3 regions of the Streptomyces sp. NPDC051684 genome follow, and region 2 is predicted to be linked to each of the others. Evidence: riboswitches for the same ligand, from Rfam matches in the RefSeq annotation. Region 2 holds a riboswitch; each other region holds the start of a gene.
The links. A riboswitch is a leader RNA that binds a small molecule or an ion and turns the genes downstream of it on or off. The one in region 2 is predicted to bind cobalamin.
Positions count from the first base shown of each region.

Region 1: another riboswitch for cobalamin. It lies ahead of ACIA8D_RS27580 (ABC transporter substrate-binding protein); the one in region 2 lies ahead of ACIA8D_RS40060 (prenyltransferase/squalene oxidase repeat-containing protein).
Region 3: another riboswitch for cobalamin. It lies ahead of ACIA8D_RS33935 (CoA-acylating methylmalonate-semialdehyde dehydrogenase); the one in region 2 lies ahead of ACIA8D_RS40060 (prenyltransferase/squalene oxidase repeat-containing protein).

Region 1 covers NZ_JBITCS010000025.1:21,197-25,793, reverse strand. The annotation lists gene ACIA8D_RS27605 (ABC transporter substrate-binding protein) at 1-129, shown strand, start outside; gene ACIA8D_RS27600 (hypothetical protein) at 251-583, shown strand; partial or broken gene ACIA8D_RS27595 (HAD-IC family P-type ATPase) at 746-1,282, opposite strand; gene ACIA8D_RS27590 (hypothetical protein) at 1,415-1,801, opposite strand; partial or broken gene ACIA8D_RS27585 (ABC transporter substrate-binding protein) at 1,712-1,921, shown strand; gene ACIA8D_RS27580 (ABC transporter substrate-binding protein) at 1,938-2,471, opposite strand; cobalamin riboswitch at 2,523-2,651, opposite strand; gene ACIA8D_RS27575 (short-chain fatty acyl-CoA regulator family protein) at 2,732-4,156, opposite strand; gene aceA (isocitrate lyase) at 4,554-4,597, shown strand, end outside.
Region 2 covers NZ_JBITCS010000065.1:12,141-16,737, reverse strand. The annotation lists gene ACIA8D_RS40060 (prenyltransferase/squalene oxidase repeat-containing protein) at 1-2,293, opposite strand, end outside; cobalamin riboswitch at 2,426-2,558, opposite strand; cobalamin riboswitch at 2,663-2,736, shown strand; gene ACIA8D_RS40055 (hypothetical protein) at 2,861-4,273, shown strand.
Region 3 covers NZ_JBITCS010000038.1:15,619-20,215, reverse strand. The annotation lists gene ACIA8D_RS33940 (acyl-CoA dehydrogenase family protein) at 1-1,099, opposite strand, end outside; gene ACIA8D_RS33935 (CoA-acylating methylmalonate-semialdehyde dehydrogenase) at 1,105-2,628, opposite strand; cobalamin riboswitch at 2,859-3,033, opposite strand; gene ACIA8D_RS33930 (NUDIX domain-containing protein) at 3,105-3,560, shown strand; gene cobF (precorrin-6A synthase (deacetylating)) at 3,601-4,392, opposite strand; gene ACIA8D_RS33920 (bifunctional 2-methylcitrate synthase/citrate synthase) at 4,446-4,597, opposite strand, start outside.

The DNA of each region.
Region 1 (4,597 bases), on a different contig from region 2:
AACGTCTCCGCGATCAAGCACAAGCGGATCTACACCCTGGACTACGCCGACCTCGTCGAGAGCCCGCGCAACCCCTCGGCGATCGAGCGGCTGGGCGCGTACCTGCGCCTGCACGGCGCCTCCTCCTGAGGGAACGACGCCCGGGGACAGCGCCCGTCCGGGCGATGCGGGCGATCGTGGACACCGTCAGGGTCGACGGAAGCGCGCTCGGCCGCCATCGAGGATCGACAGCGAAGTCCTCGCCCGTGCCGTGACCGAACTGACCGTCTGCGAGCAGTCGAGCAGCGCCTGCGCGGCGGGCATGCTCGCCGACAAGGACGCGGACTCCCTGCGCGAGGCGATCACCCAGAATCTGGACTGTGCGGACGTGGCCGGCACCACGTCGCGGCTGTTGCTGCGCGGGGACGACGCCCAGCGTCCGTTGATCACGGCGCAGCTCGATGCCTGCCTCATCGCCTGCCGCGACGCCCGTGACCAGTGCGGACGGCATGCGGCACACCGGGAGCACTGCCGCATCTGCTCGACGGCGGCCGAGCGGGCGGCGACGGCGTGCGAGGGACTGCTGTCGGCACTGCGCCGCTGACCGAACCTCCTGCGTCCGCCGCCGACCATCGAGGGCTTGGTCACGCAGGTCAACCCCCGGCCAGGGCCGGCAGGCACGCGATCAGGGGTGTGGCCGCGGCGAGTGCGGACTGCTTGAGCCGCCAGGCACGTCCGGACCGGCCGGCGTCGGGCGGGGAGACCGTCACCAGGCGCTCCTCTCGCCGCGCCGGGGCCCCCGCGAACGGACCGGAGCGGGCTGCCAGGCTCTCAGCCGCAGGCTGTTGGCGACGACAAGCACCGAGCTGACCGACATCGCCGCCGCGGCGAGCATCGGGTTGAGCAGACTGACCATGGCCAGCGGGACAGTGGCGGCGTTGTAGCCGAACGCCCGGACCAGGTTGGCGCGGATGGTGGCGAGCGTCGTGCGGGACAGGCGGACGGCGTCGGCCAGTGCCTCGATGTCGCCGCGCACCAGGGTCACGTCCGCGGCGCCGATCGCCGCGCCCGCGCCCGCCCCCATCGCGATCCCCAGGTCCGCCGAGGCGAGCGCCGCCGCGTCGTTCACACCGTCACCGACGACCGCCACCCGGCGCCCCTCGGCCTTGAGCACGGCGACGAGCGCGGCCCTGTCCTCGGGCAAGCAGGCCGCGTGGACCGTGTCGATGGCCAGTTGGGACGCGACGGCACGGGCCGGGGCATCCCGGTCGCCGGCGGCCAGGACCGGGCGCACCCCCAGCTGCGCCTCGGCGCCCGCCCTCAGCCAGAAGCCCAGCGTCGTCGCCGCGACGGAGTGAGGACGTCCTGGTGATGACACCCCCTCTTCCGGCACCTACACCATCTGCCATGATTCCGTTATTGCACATGACGTGCATTAAGGGGTGAGGGTCGTAGTGGACCGGACGGTCGCTGCTTCACGGAGCCGCCGCGCGGTGCTGTCGCTGGCGGGAGGCGTGGCCGTCGGGACGGCGCTGCTCTCCGGCTGCGGTGCGTCCGCGGACCAGTCGTCGTCGAAGCCGAGGCGCGGCGCGGCGGGACCATACGGGCGGTGTTCCCGGGGTTCGGCGCCAAGGAGACGCTCGATCCGCACGTGGGACGGCAGTTCATCGACCAGGCGCGCTGCAAGGCGGTCTTCGACAAACTGGTCGAGCTGGGCGACACACTGCGTCCGGTGCCACGGCTCGCGAAGAGCTGGGAGGCGAACGCCGATCTCACCGTCTGGCGCTTCCAGTTGCGCCCGGCCCGCTTCCACGACGGTCACGCCTTCGAGGCGGAGGACGTGCTGTTCTCGCTCTCCCGCATCCTCGATCCGAAGAGTTCCGAGCGGCTGGCGAAGAACTCGCTGTCCATCATCGACCTGAAGCGTTCCCGTGCCATCGGGGCCCATACCGTCGAACTCAAGCTGACCCGGCCCGAGGCGGAGTTGCCGGCGCTGCTTGCGTGCCGTCGGCCTTGCTGGCGTCGAAGTCGATCGCGGAGAGCAGCACCTGCGAGGGCGAGCCGGTCTTCGGGTCGGCGGCGCGCCGGTAGCTGTAGAGGACGTCCTTGGCGGTGACCGGCTTCACGTCGTGGAAGCGCGCCTCGCGCAGGCGTATGTGCCAGCGGGTGCCGGAGGCGTTGGACTCCCAGGACTCGGCGAGCCGCTTGCGGACCGACATGTCGTCCGCGTACGTGCCGAGCGTGTCGTAGAGGGCCTTGGCGCGGGCCTGGTCGACGAAGTTCGGTGCGACGTGCGGGTCGAGGGTCTCCTGGGAGCCGCCGGAGGTGAACGCGGCACGGAACCGGTCGCCGCCGCACCCGTCCTCGGTGTCACCACCGCACCCGGTGAGCAGCCCGGCTCCGCCGAGAGCCAGGGCACCTGCGGCGGCCAGTACCCCGCGCCTGCCGGGCTCGGGGCCTCTTCCCGCTTCTGTACAGGCATGCGTCGTCACATCGATCCTCTCCGGGGTGTCCTCGCCCCTGCTGCTGGACCGGCGACGGGTCAGTCTCCTGGCTCCCGGATCATCGCTCGCCTCCGCCTTCCCGTCCGCTCGCGCGGGCAGTGGCATGCGGGAGGACCGCTTCCCGGTCACAGTGGCGGGACCGCGCCGGATTCACACCGGCTTCCTGGTCCCCGTCGCCTCGTGCGCCCATTGTGACGTATGCGGCGGCGAGCCCGTCGGTCCGGTGGGGCCCGTGCATCCTTCGGCGGTCATTGAGGGTGCGGGGCCTGCGAGTCGTCGTGTGCCACGGGATAGGGCACGAAGGTGCTGGAGTGCTGGTCGATCCGCAGCGGCCGCCCCAGCGGCGGCGCGGCCCGCTGCGGGCATTCGAGGCGTTCGCAGACGCGGCAGCCCATCCCGATCGGGGTCGCGGCGGCGCTGCGGCCGAGGTCGAGACCGTCGGAGTAGACCAGCCGGTGCGCGTGACGCAGTTCGCAGCCGAGGCCGATCGCGAAGGTCTTGCCGGGTTCGCCCCAGCCGCCCCGGTGCCGGGTGACGGCGCGGGCGGTCCACAAGTACCGTTTTCCGTCCGGCATTTCGGCCAGTTGGACGTGGATGCGGCCGGGCGCGGCGAACGCCTCGTAGACGTTCCACAGCGGGCAGGTGCCGCCCGCGCGCGAGAAATGGAAGCCCGTGGCCGACTGCCGTTTGGACACGTTGCCCGCCCGGTCGACGCGCATGAAGGAGAAGGGGACACCGCGCAGCCGAGGTCGCTGGAGGGTGCTGAGGCGGTGGCAGACCGTCTCGTAGCCGAGCCCGTAGCGGTCGGTGAGGCGTTCGATGTCGTAGCGCACCGCCTCGGCCGCCGCGTGGAAGTCGCGGTACGGGAGGATGAGCGCGGCGGCGAAGTAGTTGGCGATGCCGATGCGGGCCAGCGAGTGGGCCGGTATGCCCGGGACGAAGTCCTCGGCCGCCTGCCGGTCCAGGTCGTCCGCGTGCTCCAGCAGGGCGAGTTGGGTGGCCATACGGAACGCGCGCTGGCCCGGGCGCAGTCGCGGCGACAGGTGCAGGGTGCGCGTCGTGTGGTCGTAACGGTGGAGGCTGTCGCCGGACTCGGTGCTGAGGCGTGTGCCGTGCCGGTCTTCCAGGCGGGCCGCGAGCGCACTGAGCACTTCTCCAGGACGGATACCGACGGAGGCGGCGACCTCTTCCGCGGCGGTGTCGATCTCGTGGAGGTAGTTCTGGCGGCGGTAGAAGTACTCGCGGATCTCCTCGTGCGGGGAGCGCGGGGCGTCGAGGCCCCGCGGGTCACGGCCGTCGTGTCCCCCGACCAGCTCGGCCAGGCGCTGGTTGCGGCGGCCGAGGTCGAGCAGGACCTGCGCGACCTCCGGCATCCGCGAGGCGAGCTCGGTGAGGTCGGTCGCGCCGACCCGTGCCGCGTCGATCTCGGCGGCCAGCGCCTCCCTGAGGTCCGCCACCAGGCGGCCGGTGTCGCGCTCGGAGAAGAAGCCCGGGTCGACACCGAACACCTCGGTCAGGCGCAGCAGCACCTGCACCGTGAGCGGCCGCGCGTCGTGCTCCATCTGGTTCAGGTAGCTGGGTGAGATCCCGAGCGTGCGGGCCAGTTCGGCCTGGCTGAAGCCCCGCTCGTCGCGCAGCCGCCGCAGCCGCGCACCCGCATACGTCTTTCCCATGGTGATGGCCCTCCCCTCCGGGACGGCTCAGCGTACGTGACCGCGACGCGAATGAACCCTTCGCAAGCTTGGCAAATCAGCACCGGAAGATTCGCAGAAGTTGGCATCCAGCCATGCTTGATGGCACTCAGTGCCAGTGCCAGAGTCTGAGTGCGGCCCACCGGACCACGGCGGGTGCGAACCGGAAACCGGGGCACGACCAATGCCCTGACGTCGGAGATCCCGGCACCGGTCGCATCCCATGCCGACAGGTCTGCGCAAGGATTGCTCCGCTCTGCAGCACAAGGGACCGGCGGGCCGCACCCCATCACACGACACACAGTGCCGCCGCACAAGCGGCGAGTGCCGTGGTGATGACTGACTTCGCAGACGAACGACCGAGGAGACGGTGACCGTCATGGCAACCGACACACGCACACAGGCAGCCGAGGAACTCACCCG
Region 2 (4,597 bases):
TGCCTGCGGCGCCTGGGAAACCTCCGTCGGCGAGCTGCTTGGAGGCGATCCACTTCAGTGCCTTGTCGACGGCCCGGTCCGCCTGGTCGCCGCCCGCGAGGTCGAGTGCCATCGCCGCTATGGCCGTGGAGTCGACGTCGGAGTCGCCGGTGGCCGGAATGAGGCTCGGCCAGGCACCATTGTCGTGCTGAAGGCTTTCCAGGTACGCGATCGGGTCCTGGGCGTTCTCCTTGTCACCGGCGCGGAGTTGGGCCATGACAGCGAGGGACTGGGAGAAGACGGACGGGGCATAGGTGTAGGCGCCCTTGGCGGCGCAGGAGCGGTCCGGGGCCTTGCTCGGCGCGGAGCACACCGCCTTGTCGAGGGCGGCGATCAGATCATGGCCGGCGAAGTCGCGCGGGTCACGGTCGACTGCTTCGGCGAGCAGGGCCGTCTTGCCGAGGGAGCCGCCTGCCGCGTACTTGGTGCCGATTCCGGTCCAGTCGTTGACGGTGCGTTTCTCCCCGTCCTTGCCTGCCTTGTCGAGGAAGTCGACGACGCCGCGCAGTTTGGCGTTGTTGAGGCCGGTGGCGGCGAGCGCGTAGGCGCCGTCGATGGTCAGTCCGAAGTCGGCGCGGCTCGTCCCGGCACCGGTCGGATAGAACTGGCCCTGCTTGAGCTGGGCGGCACCGATCAGGTAGGCGACACCCTTCTTCAGGTCCGGTCCCTTGCCTGGAGCCGGGTCGCCCGGATCGGTGGTGGGCGGGTCCGTGGTCGGCGGATCGGTCGGCTCGGTCCTCTTGGTGGTGAGGCTGGCGAGGTCAGTGTGCACGCCAGCCAGGATCGCGACCGGTGTCGCGTACAAGGTCGGGTCGGTGGCGTCCTGGTCGAAGCCGAAGCCGCCGCCCTTGAGCTGGGTCCGGGACAGCCAGCCTTCGGCGACGTCCGCTCGCTGCATCTGGCCGAGGGCGCGCAGCCCTTGTGCGGCATAGGCCGTGGTGATCACATCGCCGGCGGTGGAGCCTGTGTAGGCGACGTACGCGCCGTCGTCGCGCTGGGCCTTGGTCAGGTAGTCGCGTGCCTTGGTGACAGCGGCGTCGTGGCCGCCCACCTTTTTCAGGACCAGTGCGATCAGTCCGGTGGTGGCGGCGTCGCCGTCGCAGTTGCCTCCTGGCCGGATGAGGATGCTGGTGAAGCTGCCGTTCGTGCACTGCACCTGAGTCAGGCGGTCCACCGTGGCATCGGGTGGCGTCACGCCCGCTCGCAGCAGGGCGAGTACGGCGCGGGCCTGCTCGTCGGCGTAGTCGACGTTGCGGAAGTCGCCCTTGGCGGTGCAGCCGGGTGTCGGTTCGCCAGATTCCGGACCGGCGGCGCAGACGTTCCCGGTCAGGTCGGCGATCAGATCGCGCCCGCCGACCTTGCGCGGGTCGCCCTCCGTCGACTCGGCCAGCAGAGCCAGGCGGGCGACCGCGGCCGCGTCCGGCGCCTGATCCTTCCCGTCGGGAGCCACGTAGTCGTCCACGTGCTGAGCGAAGAAGGCGGTGATCTTGTCGAGCGTGGCGCTGCTGCCGTCCGCCGCGGCCAGTGCGTAGGCGGTCTCCAGCGTGAGCAGGTAGTTGGGGCTGTCGGCGCCTTCGTCGACGATGCGTTCGCCGTCGGTCAGCTGCGCCTTGAGCCATGCGGCGGCTCCCGCTACGTCGACGTCGCCGGGTGCTCCGGTCGGCCCGCCGCTCGGGTCGGGGCTCGCGCCGCCTCCGGCACGGACGTCGTCGGGGCTGAAGGTGGGCTTTCCCGTGGTGCCGCCGATGTCGGTGCCGCCGTAGACCCAGGCGTCGACGTCACCGTCCTTCAGCTTGCGGTCCATGGCGCCGTACTGGCTGTACGTCCATGTGTCCTGGCCCGGTGAGGCGGTCCAGTACGACCAGTAGGCGGTGGCCGGCGGCGTGAGAACGCAGGAGTCCTTTGACGGAGTCGGGTACTGCGTACCGGAGTTGAAGGATCCGTAGCCGATGCGGCAGATGAACGCGGGACCGTCGTGTTCCGTCCCGGCGGTGGTGAAGCCACCATCGTGCAGGAGCTCGTAGCCGGTGCTGGGGCTGGTGTCACAGCCTCGCTCGACCTTGCCGCCGAAGGGGGCGAAGTCGACGGCCACGATGGCGCCCTTGGTGGCGGTGCAGTCCCCGACCGGGGCGGCGGAGGCGGGCTGGGCGACGCTGACGAAGGCGAAGCACGCGGCGGCAAGGACAAGCAGGCCCGTCAGTGCGGCAGCCAGTGGCCGGAATCGTCTTCGTATGTGCGTTTCTGTGCGCCCCATGGTCTCCACCACGGCCCCCTAAATGCCTGGCCGGCACGGGAGACAAACGTGGCTGACGCCCCAGGCAGCGCCCTCGCAGATGAGGGGCGGCGTTGGAGCGGGTCGCACCACGCCGTAGTCCGCGACGGCGTCTGTTGCTGTGGAACACGCTCCAGGCATTCCGGCTCGCCCAGCGGTGACTGGGCCTACGGTTGCGGGTCAGCGCCGGATTTCGACCGGCTTCCCCTGGAACTACTTGCGTATCAGGGCGGATTGGAACACGGGTTCACAGAAACCGTCAAGGCCGTGCACATCGTGATCACAGCGTCAGGAGAATCGCCCTGTGGCGCGAGCGCTCGAGGCTCGGGTACTGTCCCGCTCTGCCGAGTGGGGGAACCCGGTGAGAGTCCGGGGCTGACGCGCAGCGGTGTGGGGCGGAGGGACCGCTCCGAGCCCGAATGCCCAAGCGGCACAGGTTAGTTGGAAGTCGGTCCACGCGCAGTCGGACGGCGGCCTCCCCCGCCGTGTGCACCCGAGACCGGGGACCGGGCCGGGTCCGGTCGGCGTCCCTCACCTCTGGAGCACGCCATGCCACGTCCCGTTTCCGTCCGTCACGCCGCCATCACCGCGGCTGCGGCCATCGGAGCCTTCGCTCTCACCACACTTCCCGCCGCCGCAACCGCGACGCCGGCCCAGATCGCCACGTCGAAGACGAACGGTGTCGCATACCTCAAGTCCCTGCAGGCTGCTGACGGTTCGTACGCCGGGTCCGGTCTCTCCAACGAGTGGGCGTTCAGCGCGCTCGCCTCCGCAGGCACCGCCGCCGTAGACGTCACGCCGGGCGGGGACACAACCAAGAACGCGAGAACGGTCTACAGAAACCTGCTGTCCACCAGCGGATGGCCGTCCTCCGCCCCCGTCGTCACCGACTACGAGCGCGCCACGCTGAATGCCTACGCCGCGGGCATCGACCCGGCCCGGGTCTCCGCCTCTCGCAACCTCGTGGCCGACATCTACCGCTACTGGCAGACCGCGGAGCCGGGCTACTTCGGCCCGTCCGCCAACTTCAACGGCACCGTCTTCGCCGCGCTCGCTCTGAACGGGGCGAAGACCACGTCCGGGCAGATACGCATCCCCCAGTCTCTGCGGAACGCGATGATCACCCGTATCCGGGCCAACCAGCACAACGACGGCGGCTGGAACTACGGCAAGGCCGAGGGTGATGCCGGGCAGCTCGGGACCGCGAGCGACATCGACATGACCGGCGCCGCGATGGCCGCTCTCTGCGTCTCCGGCGTCCCCAACACGGACACCGACATCGTCCAGGCCAAGACCTTCCTCAAGAACAAGCTGGTCGCCAACACCGGTGCGTTCGACGCCATGTTCGGCGTCAACACCGACTCCAACGGCTGGGCCGTCTCCGGGCTCAACGCCTGCGGCATCAACGCCCAGACCGGCGACTTCCTCACCTCCAAGGGCAAGACGCCGGTCGACTTCCTCATCAGCCAGCAGTTCAACCCGGGCGGCGGCTTCAAGTACCTGCCGAGTGACACCTCTCCCCAGGCATACGCCTCGATCGACGGCCTGCGCGCCGTCGCCGGAGGCGGCTTCACCGCCACACCCCCCGTGCCGTCGACCTCCGGCGCCCCGCAGTGGGTGGGCCAGGGCACCTTCACCTCTGGCACCGCAACCTCGCTGGCCCTGACCGTGGACGACGGCACCGGAAACCTGAAGGTCTGCTCCGTCTCCGTCACCACCACCGGCACGAGCACCACGCTCGGCGCTGTGCTCGACGCGGCGACCAGCGCCGCCACACCGTCGGGTTGCGTCACCGCCGTGACACCGTCCACCGGAACCGGAACCATCACCTCGCTCAACGGCAAGGCCAACAGCGGTACGAACACGTGGAAGGCGAGCGTGGACGGCTCATCCTTCACGTCTGCCGCCCGAAACAAGGTCATCTCCGTCGGCGACACGATCGCGCTCCGCTGGGGCTCCTGACCGAGTCCGTGACGGTAGGACCTGCCGATCGCGCCGCAGGTCCTACAGTCACGGCATGCGCCCCGTGTGACACGTTTGCTCCACCCCTGGTCACCAGTCCTCCGTTCGCATGGACTCGCGACGGCGTCCCTCGCACGGGCACCGGCAGCGTCGCCGACCGACCACCGTCCTGGCCTCGGCTGCCGGCCGCCGTTGGCTCCGCTCCGACCGTGCCGCCCACCGCACGCGCCCTCATCAGCCTGCGCATCCCACCCGGCTTCGAGCCGAGCGGCGCGCTGAACGCACTAACCCATTTCCTCACCGCCGCCACTCCACGGGGGCGCA
Region 3 (4,597 bases), on a different contig from region 2:
CGTTGGTCCCTTCCAGGATCTGGTGCACCCGTAGGTCGCGGACGATCTTCTCGATGCCGTACTCGCTCAAGTAGCCGTATCCGCCATGGAGTTGGAGTGCCCGGTCCGCGACCGAGTAGCCCGTGTCCGTCGCGTAGCGTTTGGCCATCGCGCAGAGGTACGGGGCCTGCGGATCGCCGCGGTCCAGGGCCTGGGCCGCCTGCTGCACGAGGGCGCGTGCGGCGGCCAGTTCGGTCGCCATGTCGGCGAGGCGGAACCGCAGGGCTTCGGCGTCGAGCAGGCGCCGCCCGAATGCCTCGCGGTCGGCGAGGTGCGCGAGGCTGCGGTTCAGTGCGCTCCGCGCGCCGCCCAGTGAGCAGGCCGAGATGCCGAGACGGCCGCCGTTGAGGCCGTTCATCGCGATACGGAAGCCCTGCCCCTCGCTTCCGAGGAGTCGATCGCCGGGCAGGCGCACGTCTTCCAGGACGACCTGCCGGGTGGGCTGGGCGTTCCAGCCCATCTTCTGTTCGTTGGGGCCGAACGAGACGCCGGGGTCGCTCTTGTCGACGAGGAACGCTGAGACTCCCTCGGCTCCGTGGCCCCCCGTCCGGGCCATGACCACATAGAGCTGAGATGCGCCCGCGCCGGAGATGAACTGCTTCACGCCCGTGAGGAGCCAGTCGTTCCCGTCACGAGAGGCCCTCGTGGTGAGGGCGGCGGCGTCGGATCCAGCGCCCGGCTCGGTGAGGCAGTAGCTGGCAAGGTCGTCCATCGAGCAGAGGCGGGGCAGCCAGCGCGTCCGCTGGTCGTCGTCGCCGTATCGGTCGATCATCCAGGCGACCATGTTGTGGATGGAGAGGTAGCCGGCGATGGACGGGCAGCCGGAAGCCAGGGCCTCGAAGACGAGCACTCCGTCTGCCCGGCTGAGCCCTGAACCCCCCTCTTCCTCCCGGACGTAGATGCCGCCGAGACCGACACCGGCGGCCTTGCGGAGGACGTCGACGGGAAAGTGTTTGTCCCGGTCCCAGGTGACGGCGTGCGGCGCGAGGTGGTCCTGGGCGAAGTCCAGCGTGGTTTCGACCAGGGCTTGTTGATCCTCGGTGAGCATGGCGTGCGTCATGGTGCTCACTCCATCGTCGGGATCGTGAAGCTCGCTCCTTCGCGCAGGCCGGCGGGCCAGCGCGAGGTGACGGTCTTCGTACGGGTGTAGAAGCGGATCGCGTCGGGTCCGTGCTGGTTGAGGTCGCCGAAGCCTGACGCCTTCCACCCTCCGAAGGTGTGATAGGCGACGGGTACGGGGATGGGGACGTTGACGCCGACCATGCCGGTGTTCACACGCCGGGTGAAGTCGCGGGCTGTGTCGCCGTCGCGGGTGAAAATGGCGACCCCGTTGCCGTAGGTGTGCTCGCTGGGCAGGCGCAGGGCGTCTTCGTATGTGGCGGCGCGCACGATGCACAGCACCGGGCCGAAGATCTCCTCTTGGTAGATACGCATGTCTGGGGTGACGCGGTCGAAGAGACTGGCGCCGGTGAAGAAGCCATCCTCATGGCCAGCGAGGCTGAAGTCGCTTCCGTCGACGACCAGTTCGGCGCCCTCCTTCACGCCGTGGTCGACATAGGAGCGCACCCGGTCGACGGCTTCCCGGGAGACGAGGGGGCCGAAATCGGCCTGCGGGTCGTCACCGCGACCGATACGGAGGGTGGCGATGCGTTCCTTGAGGCGGGTCACCAGTGCGTCGGCGGTGTCCTCGCCGACGGGCACGGCGACGGAGATGGCCATGCAGCGCTCGCCCGCGGACCCGTATCCGGCACCGATCAGCGCGTCGACGGCCTGGTCGAGGTCGGCGTCCGGCATCACGATCATGTGGTTCTTGGCGCCGCCGAAACACTGGGCACGTTTTCCCTGTGCGGCAGCGGTCGCATAGACGTGGGCGGCGATGGGAGTGGAGCCGACGAAGCCCAGCGCGGCGACACGGGGGTCGGTCAGCAGCGTGTCGACGGCCTCGCGTCCACCGTTGACGACGTTGAGCACACCGGGCGGCAGACCGGCCTCCAGGAAGAGCTCCGCCAAGCGTAGGGGGACGGACGGGTCGCGCTCAGAGGGTTTGAGGATGAAGGCGTTGCCGCAAGCGAGCGCTGGTGCTGCCTTCCAAAGCGGAATCATGGCGGGGAAGTTGAACGGAGTGATGCCCGCGACAACGCCGAGTGGTGCGCGTAGGGAGTGGACGTCAATGCCGGTGCCGGCGTTGTCCGTGAAGTCGCCCTTGAGGAGGTGCGGGATTCCGGCGGCGAACTCCACTACATCCAGGCCTCGTTGGATGTCGCCGTGCGCGTCGGCGATGGTCTTGCCGTGTTCGGACGACAGCAGCCTGGCGAGCGCGTCCTTGTCTTGCTCGACGAGTGCGAGGAACTTCAGCAGGACCCTGGCTCGGCGCTGCGGGTTCCAATCGCCCCACTCGCGTTGAGCCCGATCCGCGTCGGCGATGGCGGCCTCGGTCTCGGCTCGGTTCGCGAGCGGGACGCGGGCTTGGATCTGCCCAGTATTGGGGTCGTAGACGTCGCCGTAGGATCCCGAGGTTCCCTCGGTGTGCCTGCCGCCGACGAAGTGGGTCAACTCGCGCACGGGGGCGCGGTCTTGCGTGCGGACCATGAATGCCTGCTCTCGTCAGGTGATCCGGATGGCGCGCGGCCATGACGGCACGGAGACGCGGTGGCGTACGTGCGCGTCGGGGCCGCGCGAGAGCGCGAATGGCTGCGCGGCCGTCAGCGAGTGACGATCGGGATGCGGGAGAAGTCGCGGCTGAGTCGGGCCTGTCGGGCAGGACCGCCGGGATCGTGGAAACGCACCGGTGCCATGCGTGTCAGCTCCATCCTCGTGGACAACACGGAACATTCCGCGGCCGGTATCCTGACTTCCGGATCAGCGCGCACCGCCCGCCTTCCCGACATCGATCACGTCAGTGGCGTACTGCTCGACGGCGAACTCCCCGGTCACAGTGGCGGGACCGTGCCGGACTCACACCGGCTTCCCTGCACCGCGGACCTTTCCTCGACTATATAGTTGGACGTCCTAGTAAATCCAGAGGACGTGAGGTCCCGGCGACTCGTGCCGCACACAATGGCCGGATGACTCAGCCGAGAATCCGCGTCGCCGCTTACGTCATCCGGGACGCCGCCGGCCCCGAGTTGCTGGTCTTCGACCATCTCGGCATGCCCGAAGCGGGCACACAGATCCCTGCGGGAGGCGTCAAAGCCGGAGAGGATCATCACACCGCGGTCCTGCGCGAGACCTTCGAGGAGACAGGCCTTTCGACAGCTCTCGTGGTCGGGGCTGTCGCCGAAGAGGACAAGCCCCACCCCGAGACCGGCCAACCGCGGCGTACGACGTTCTTCCATCTCCAAGTGGGACCGAGCACCCTGGATTCCTGGGTTCATCGGGTCCGAGGGGGTGGCGAGGACGACGGCATGGCTTTCGCCTGCCGATTCGTTCCCCTTCCCTTGGAACACGCTCTGGCCGACGAACAGGACACCTGGCTCAGCCACATCGAACCGGCCTGGACCACCGGTACCAGCCGGGCGTGAGCCGGCGCGCATGCTCGTCCGGCAGGGCAGATCAGCGCCGTCAGACGGCGGAGGACGGCTTCACGATGCGAAGTAGGTAGGTGTCCATGATCCATCCGTGCTCTGCGCGGGCCGCGGACCGTACCTGTCGAATGCGGTCGGAGACCTCGTTGAGTGGGCCGGCGATCAGGAGTTCGTCGGGGGTACCGAGGTAGGCGCCCCAGTAGATCCACACGTCGTCGCCCTCGACCTGGGTGAAGGACTCGTGGGCGTCGAGCATGACGACGATGTCTCCGTCGTCGTTCTGGCCCACGTCGGGCAGGCGGCGGGCAGGCGTGATGTGCACGGGCCGCCCGACCTGGTTCAGCGGGATGCGGTGACGGGCCGCGAGCGTGGAGACGCTGGTGATGCCCGGGATGACGTCGACGGTGGCGGACACCGCGCCGCGTTCCTCGATGTCGGCCAGGATGCCGAGCGTGCTGTCGTACAGGGACGGGTCGCCCCAGACGAGGAAGGCACCGGTCTGTCCGGCCGTCATTTCTTCGCGCAGCAGTCGCTCGAAGATCTCGCCCCGGCGCTCTCGCCAAGCCTGGACGGCGGCCGTGTAGTCGCCCCGGTCCATCGGCCGACGGTCCCGGCTCGGATCCTCCACCTCGACGACGCGATAGGGGCCTTCTGCGTGCTCATCGATCATGCCGTGCCGCAGGTCCGTGAGAGAGGACTTGTCGGGTCCCTTGCCGACGATGAAGAAGACGTCGGCGCTGCGGATGGCCTTGACCGCGCCGAGGGTCAGGTGATCCGGGTCGCCCGCGCCGATGCCGATGACGAGTATCCGGCGTTGCTCCGTGGTCATGCGATGCATTGTCGCAGGTGGGGTGAGGGCATCGGGGTCCGATGCTGGTCCGGTCACAGACGGGTGGGGACGGGTCGCTCGCCGGGGCCGTCGTAGGAGGCGAGTGGGCGAATGAGTGCGTTGTGCGCGAGCTGTTCCGTGATGTGCGCGGTCCATCCGGTGATGCGGCTCATCACGAAGATCGGTGTGAAGACGGGGATGTCGA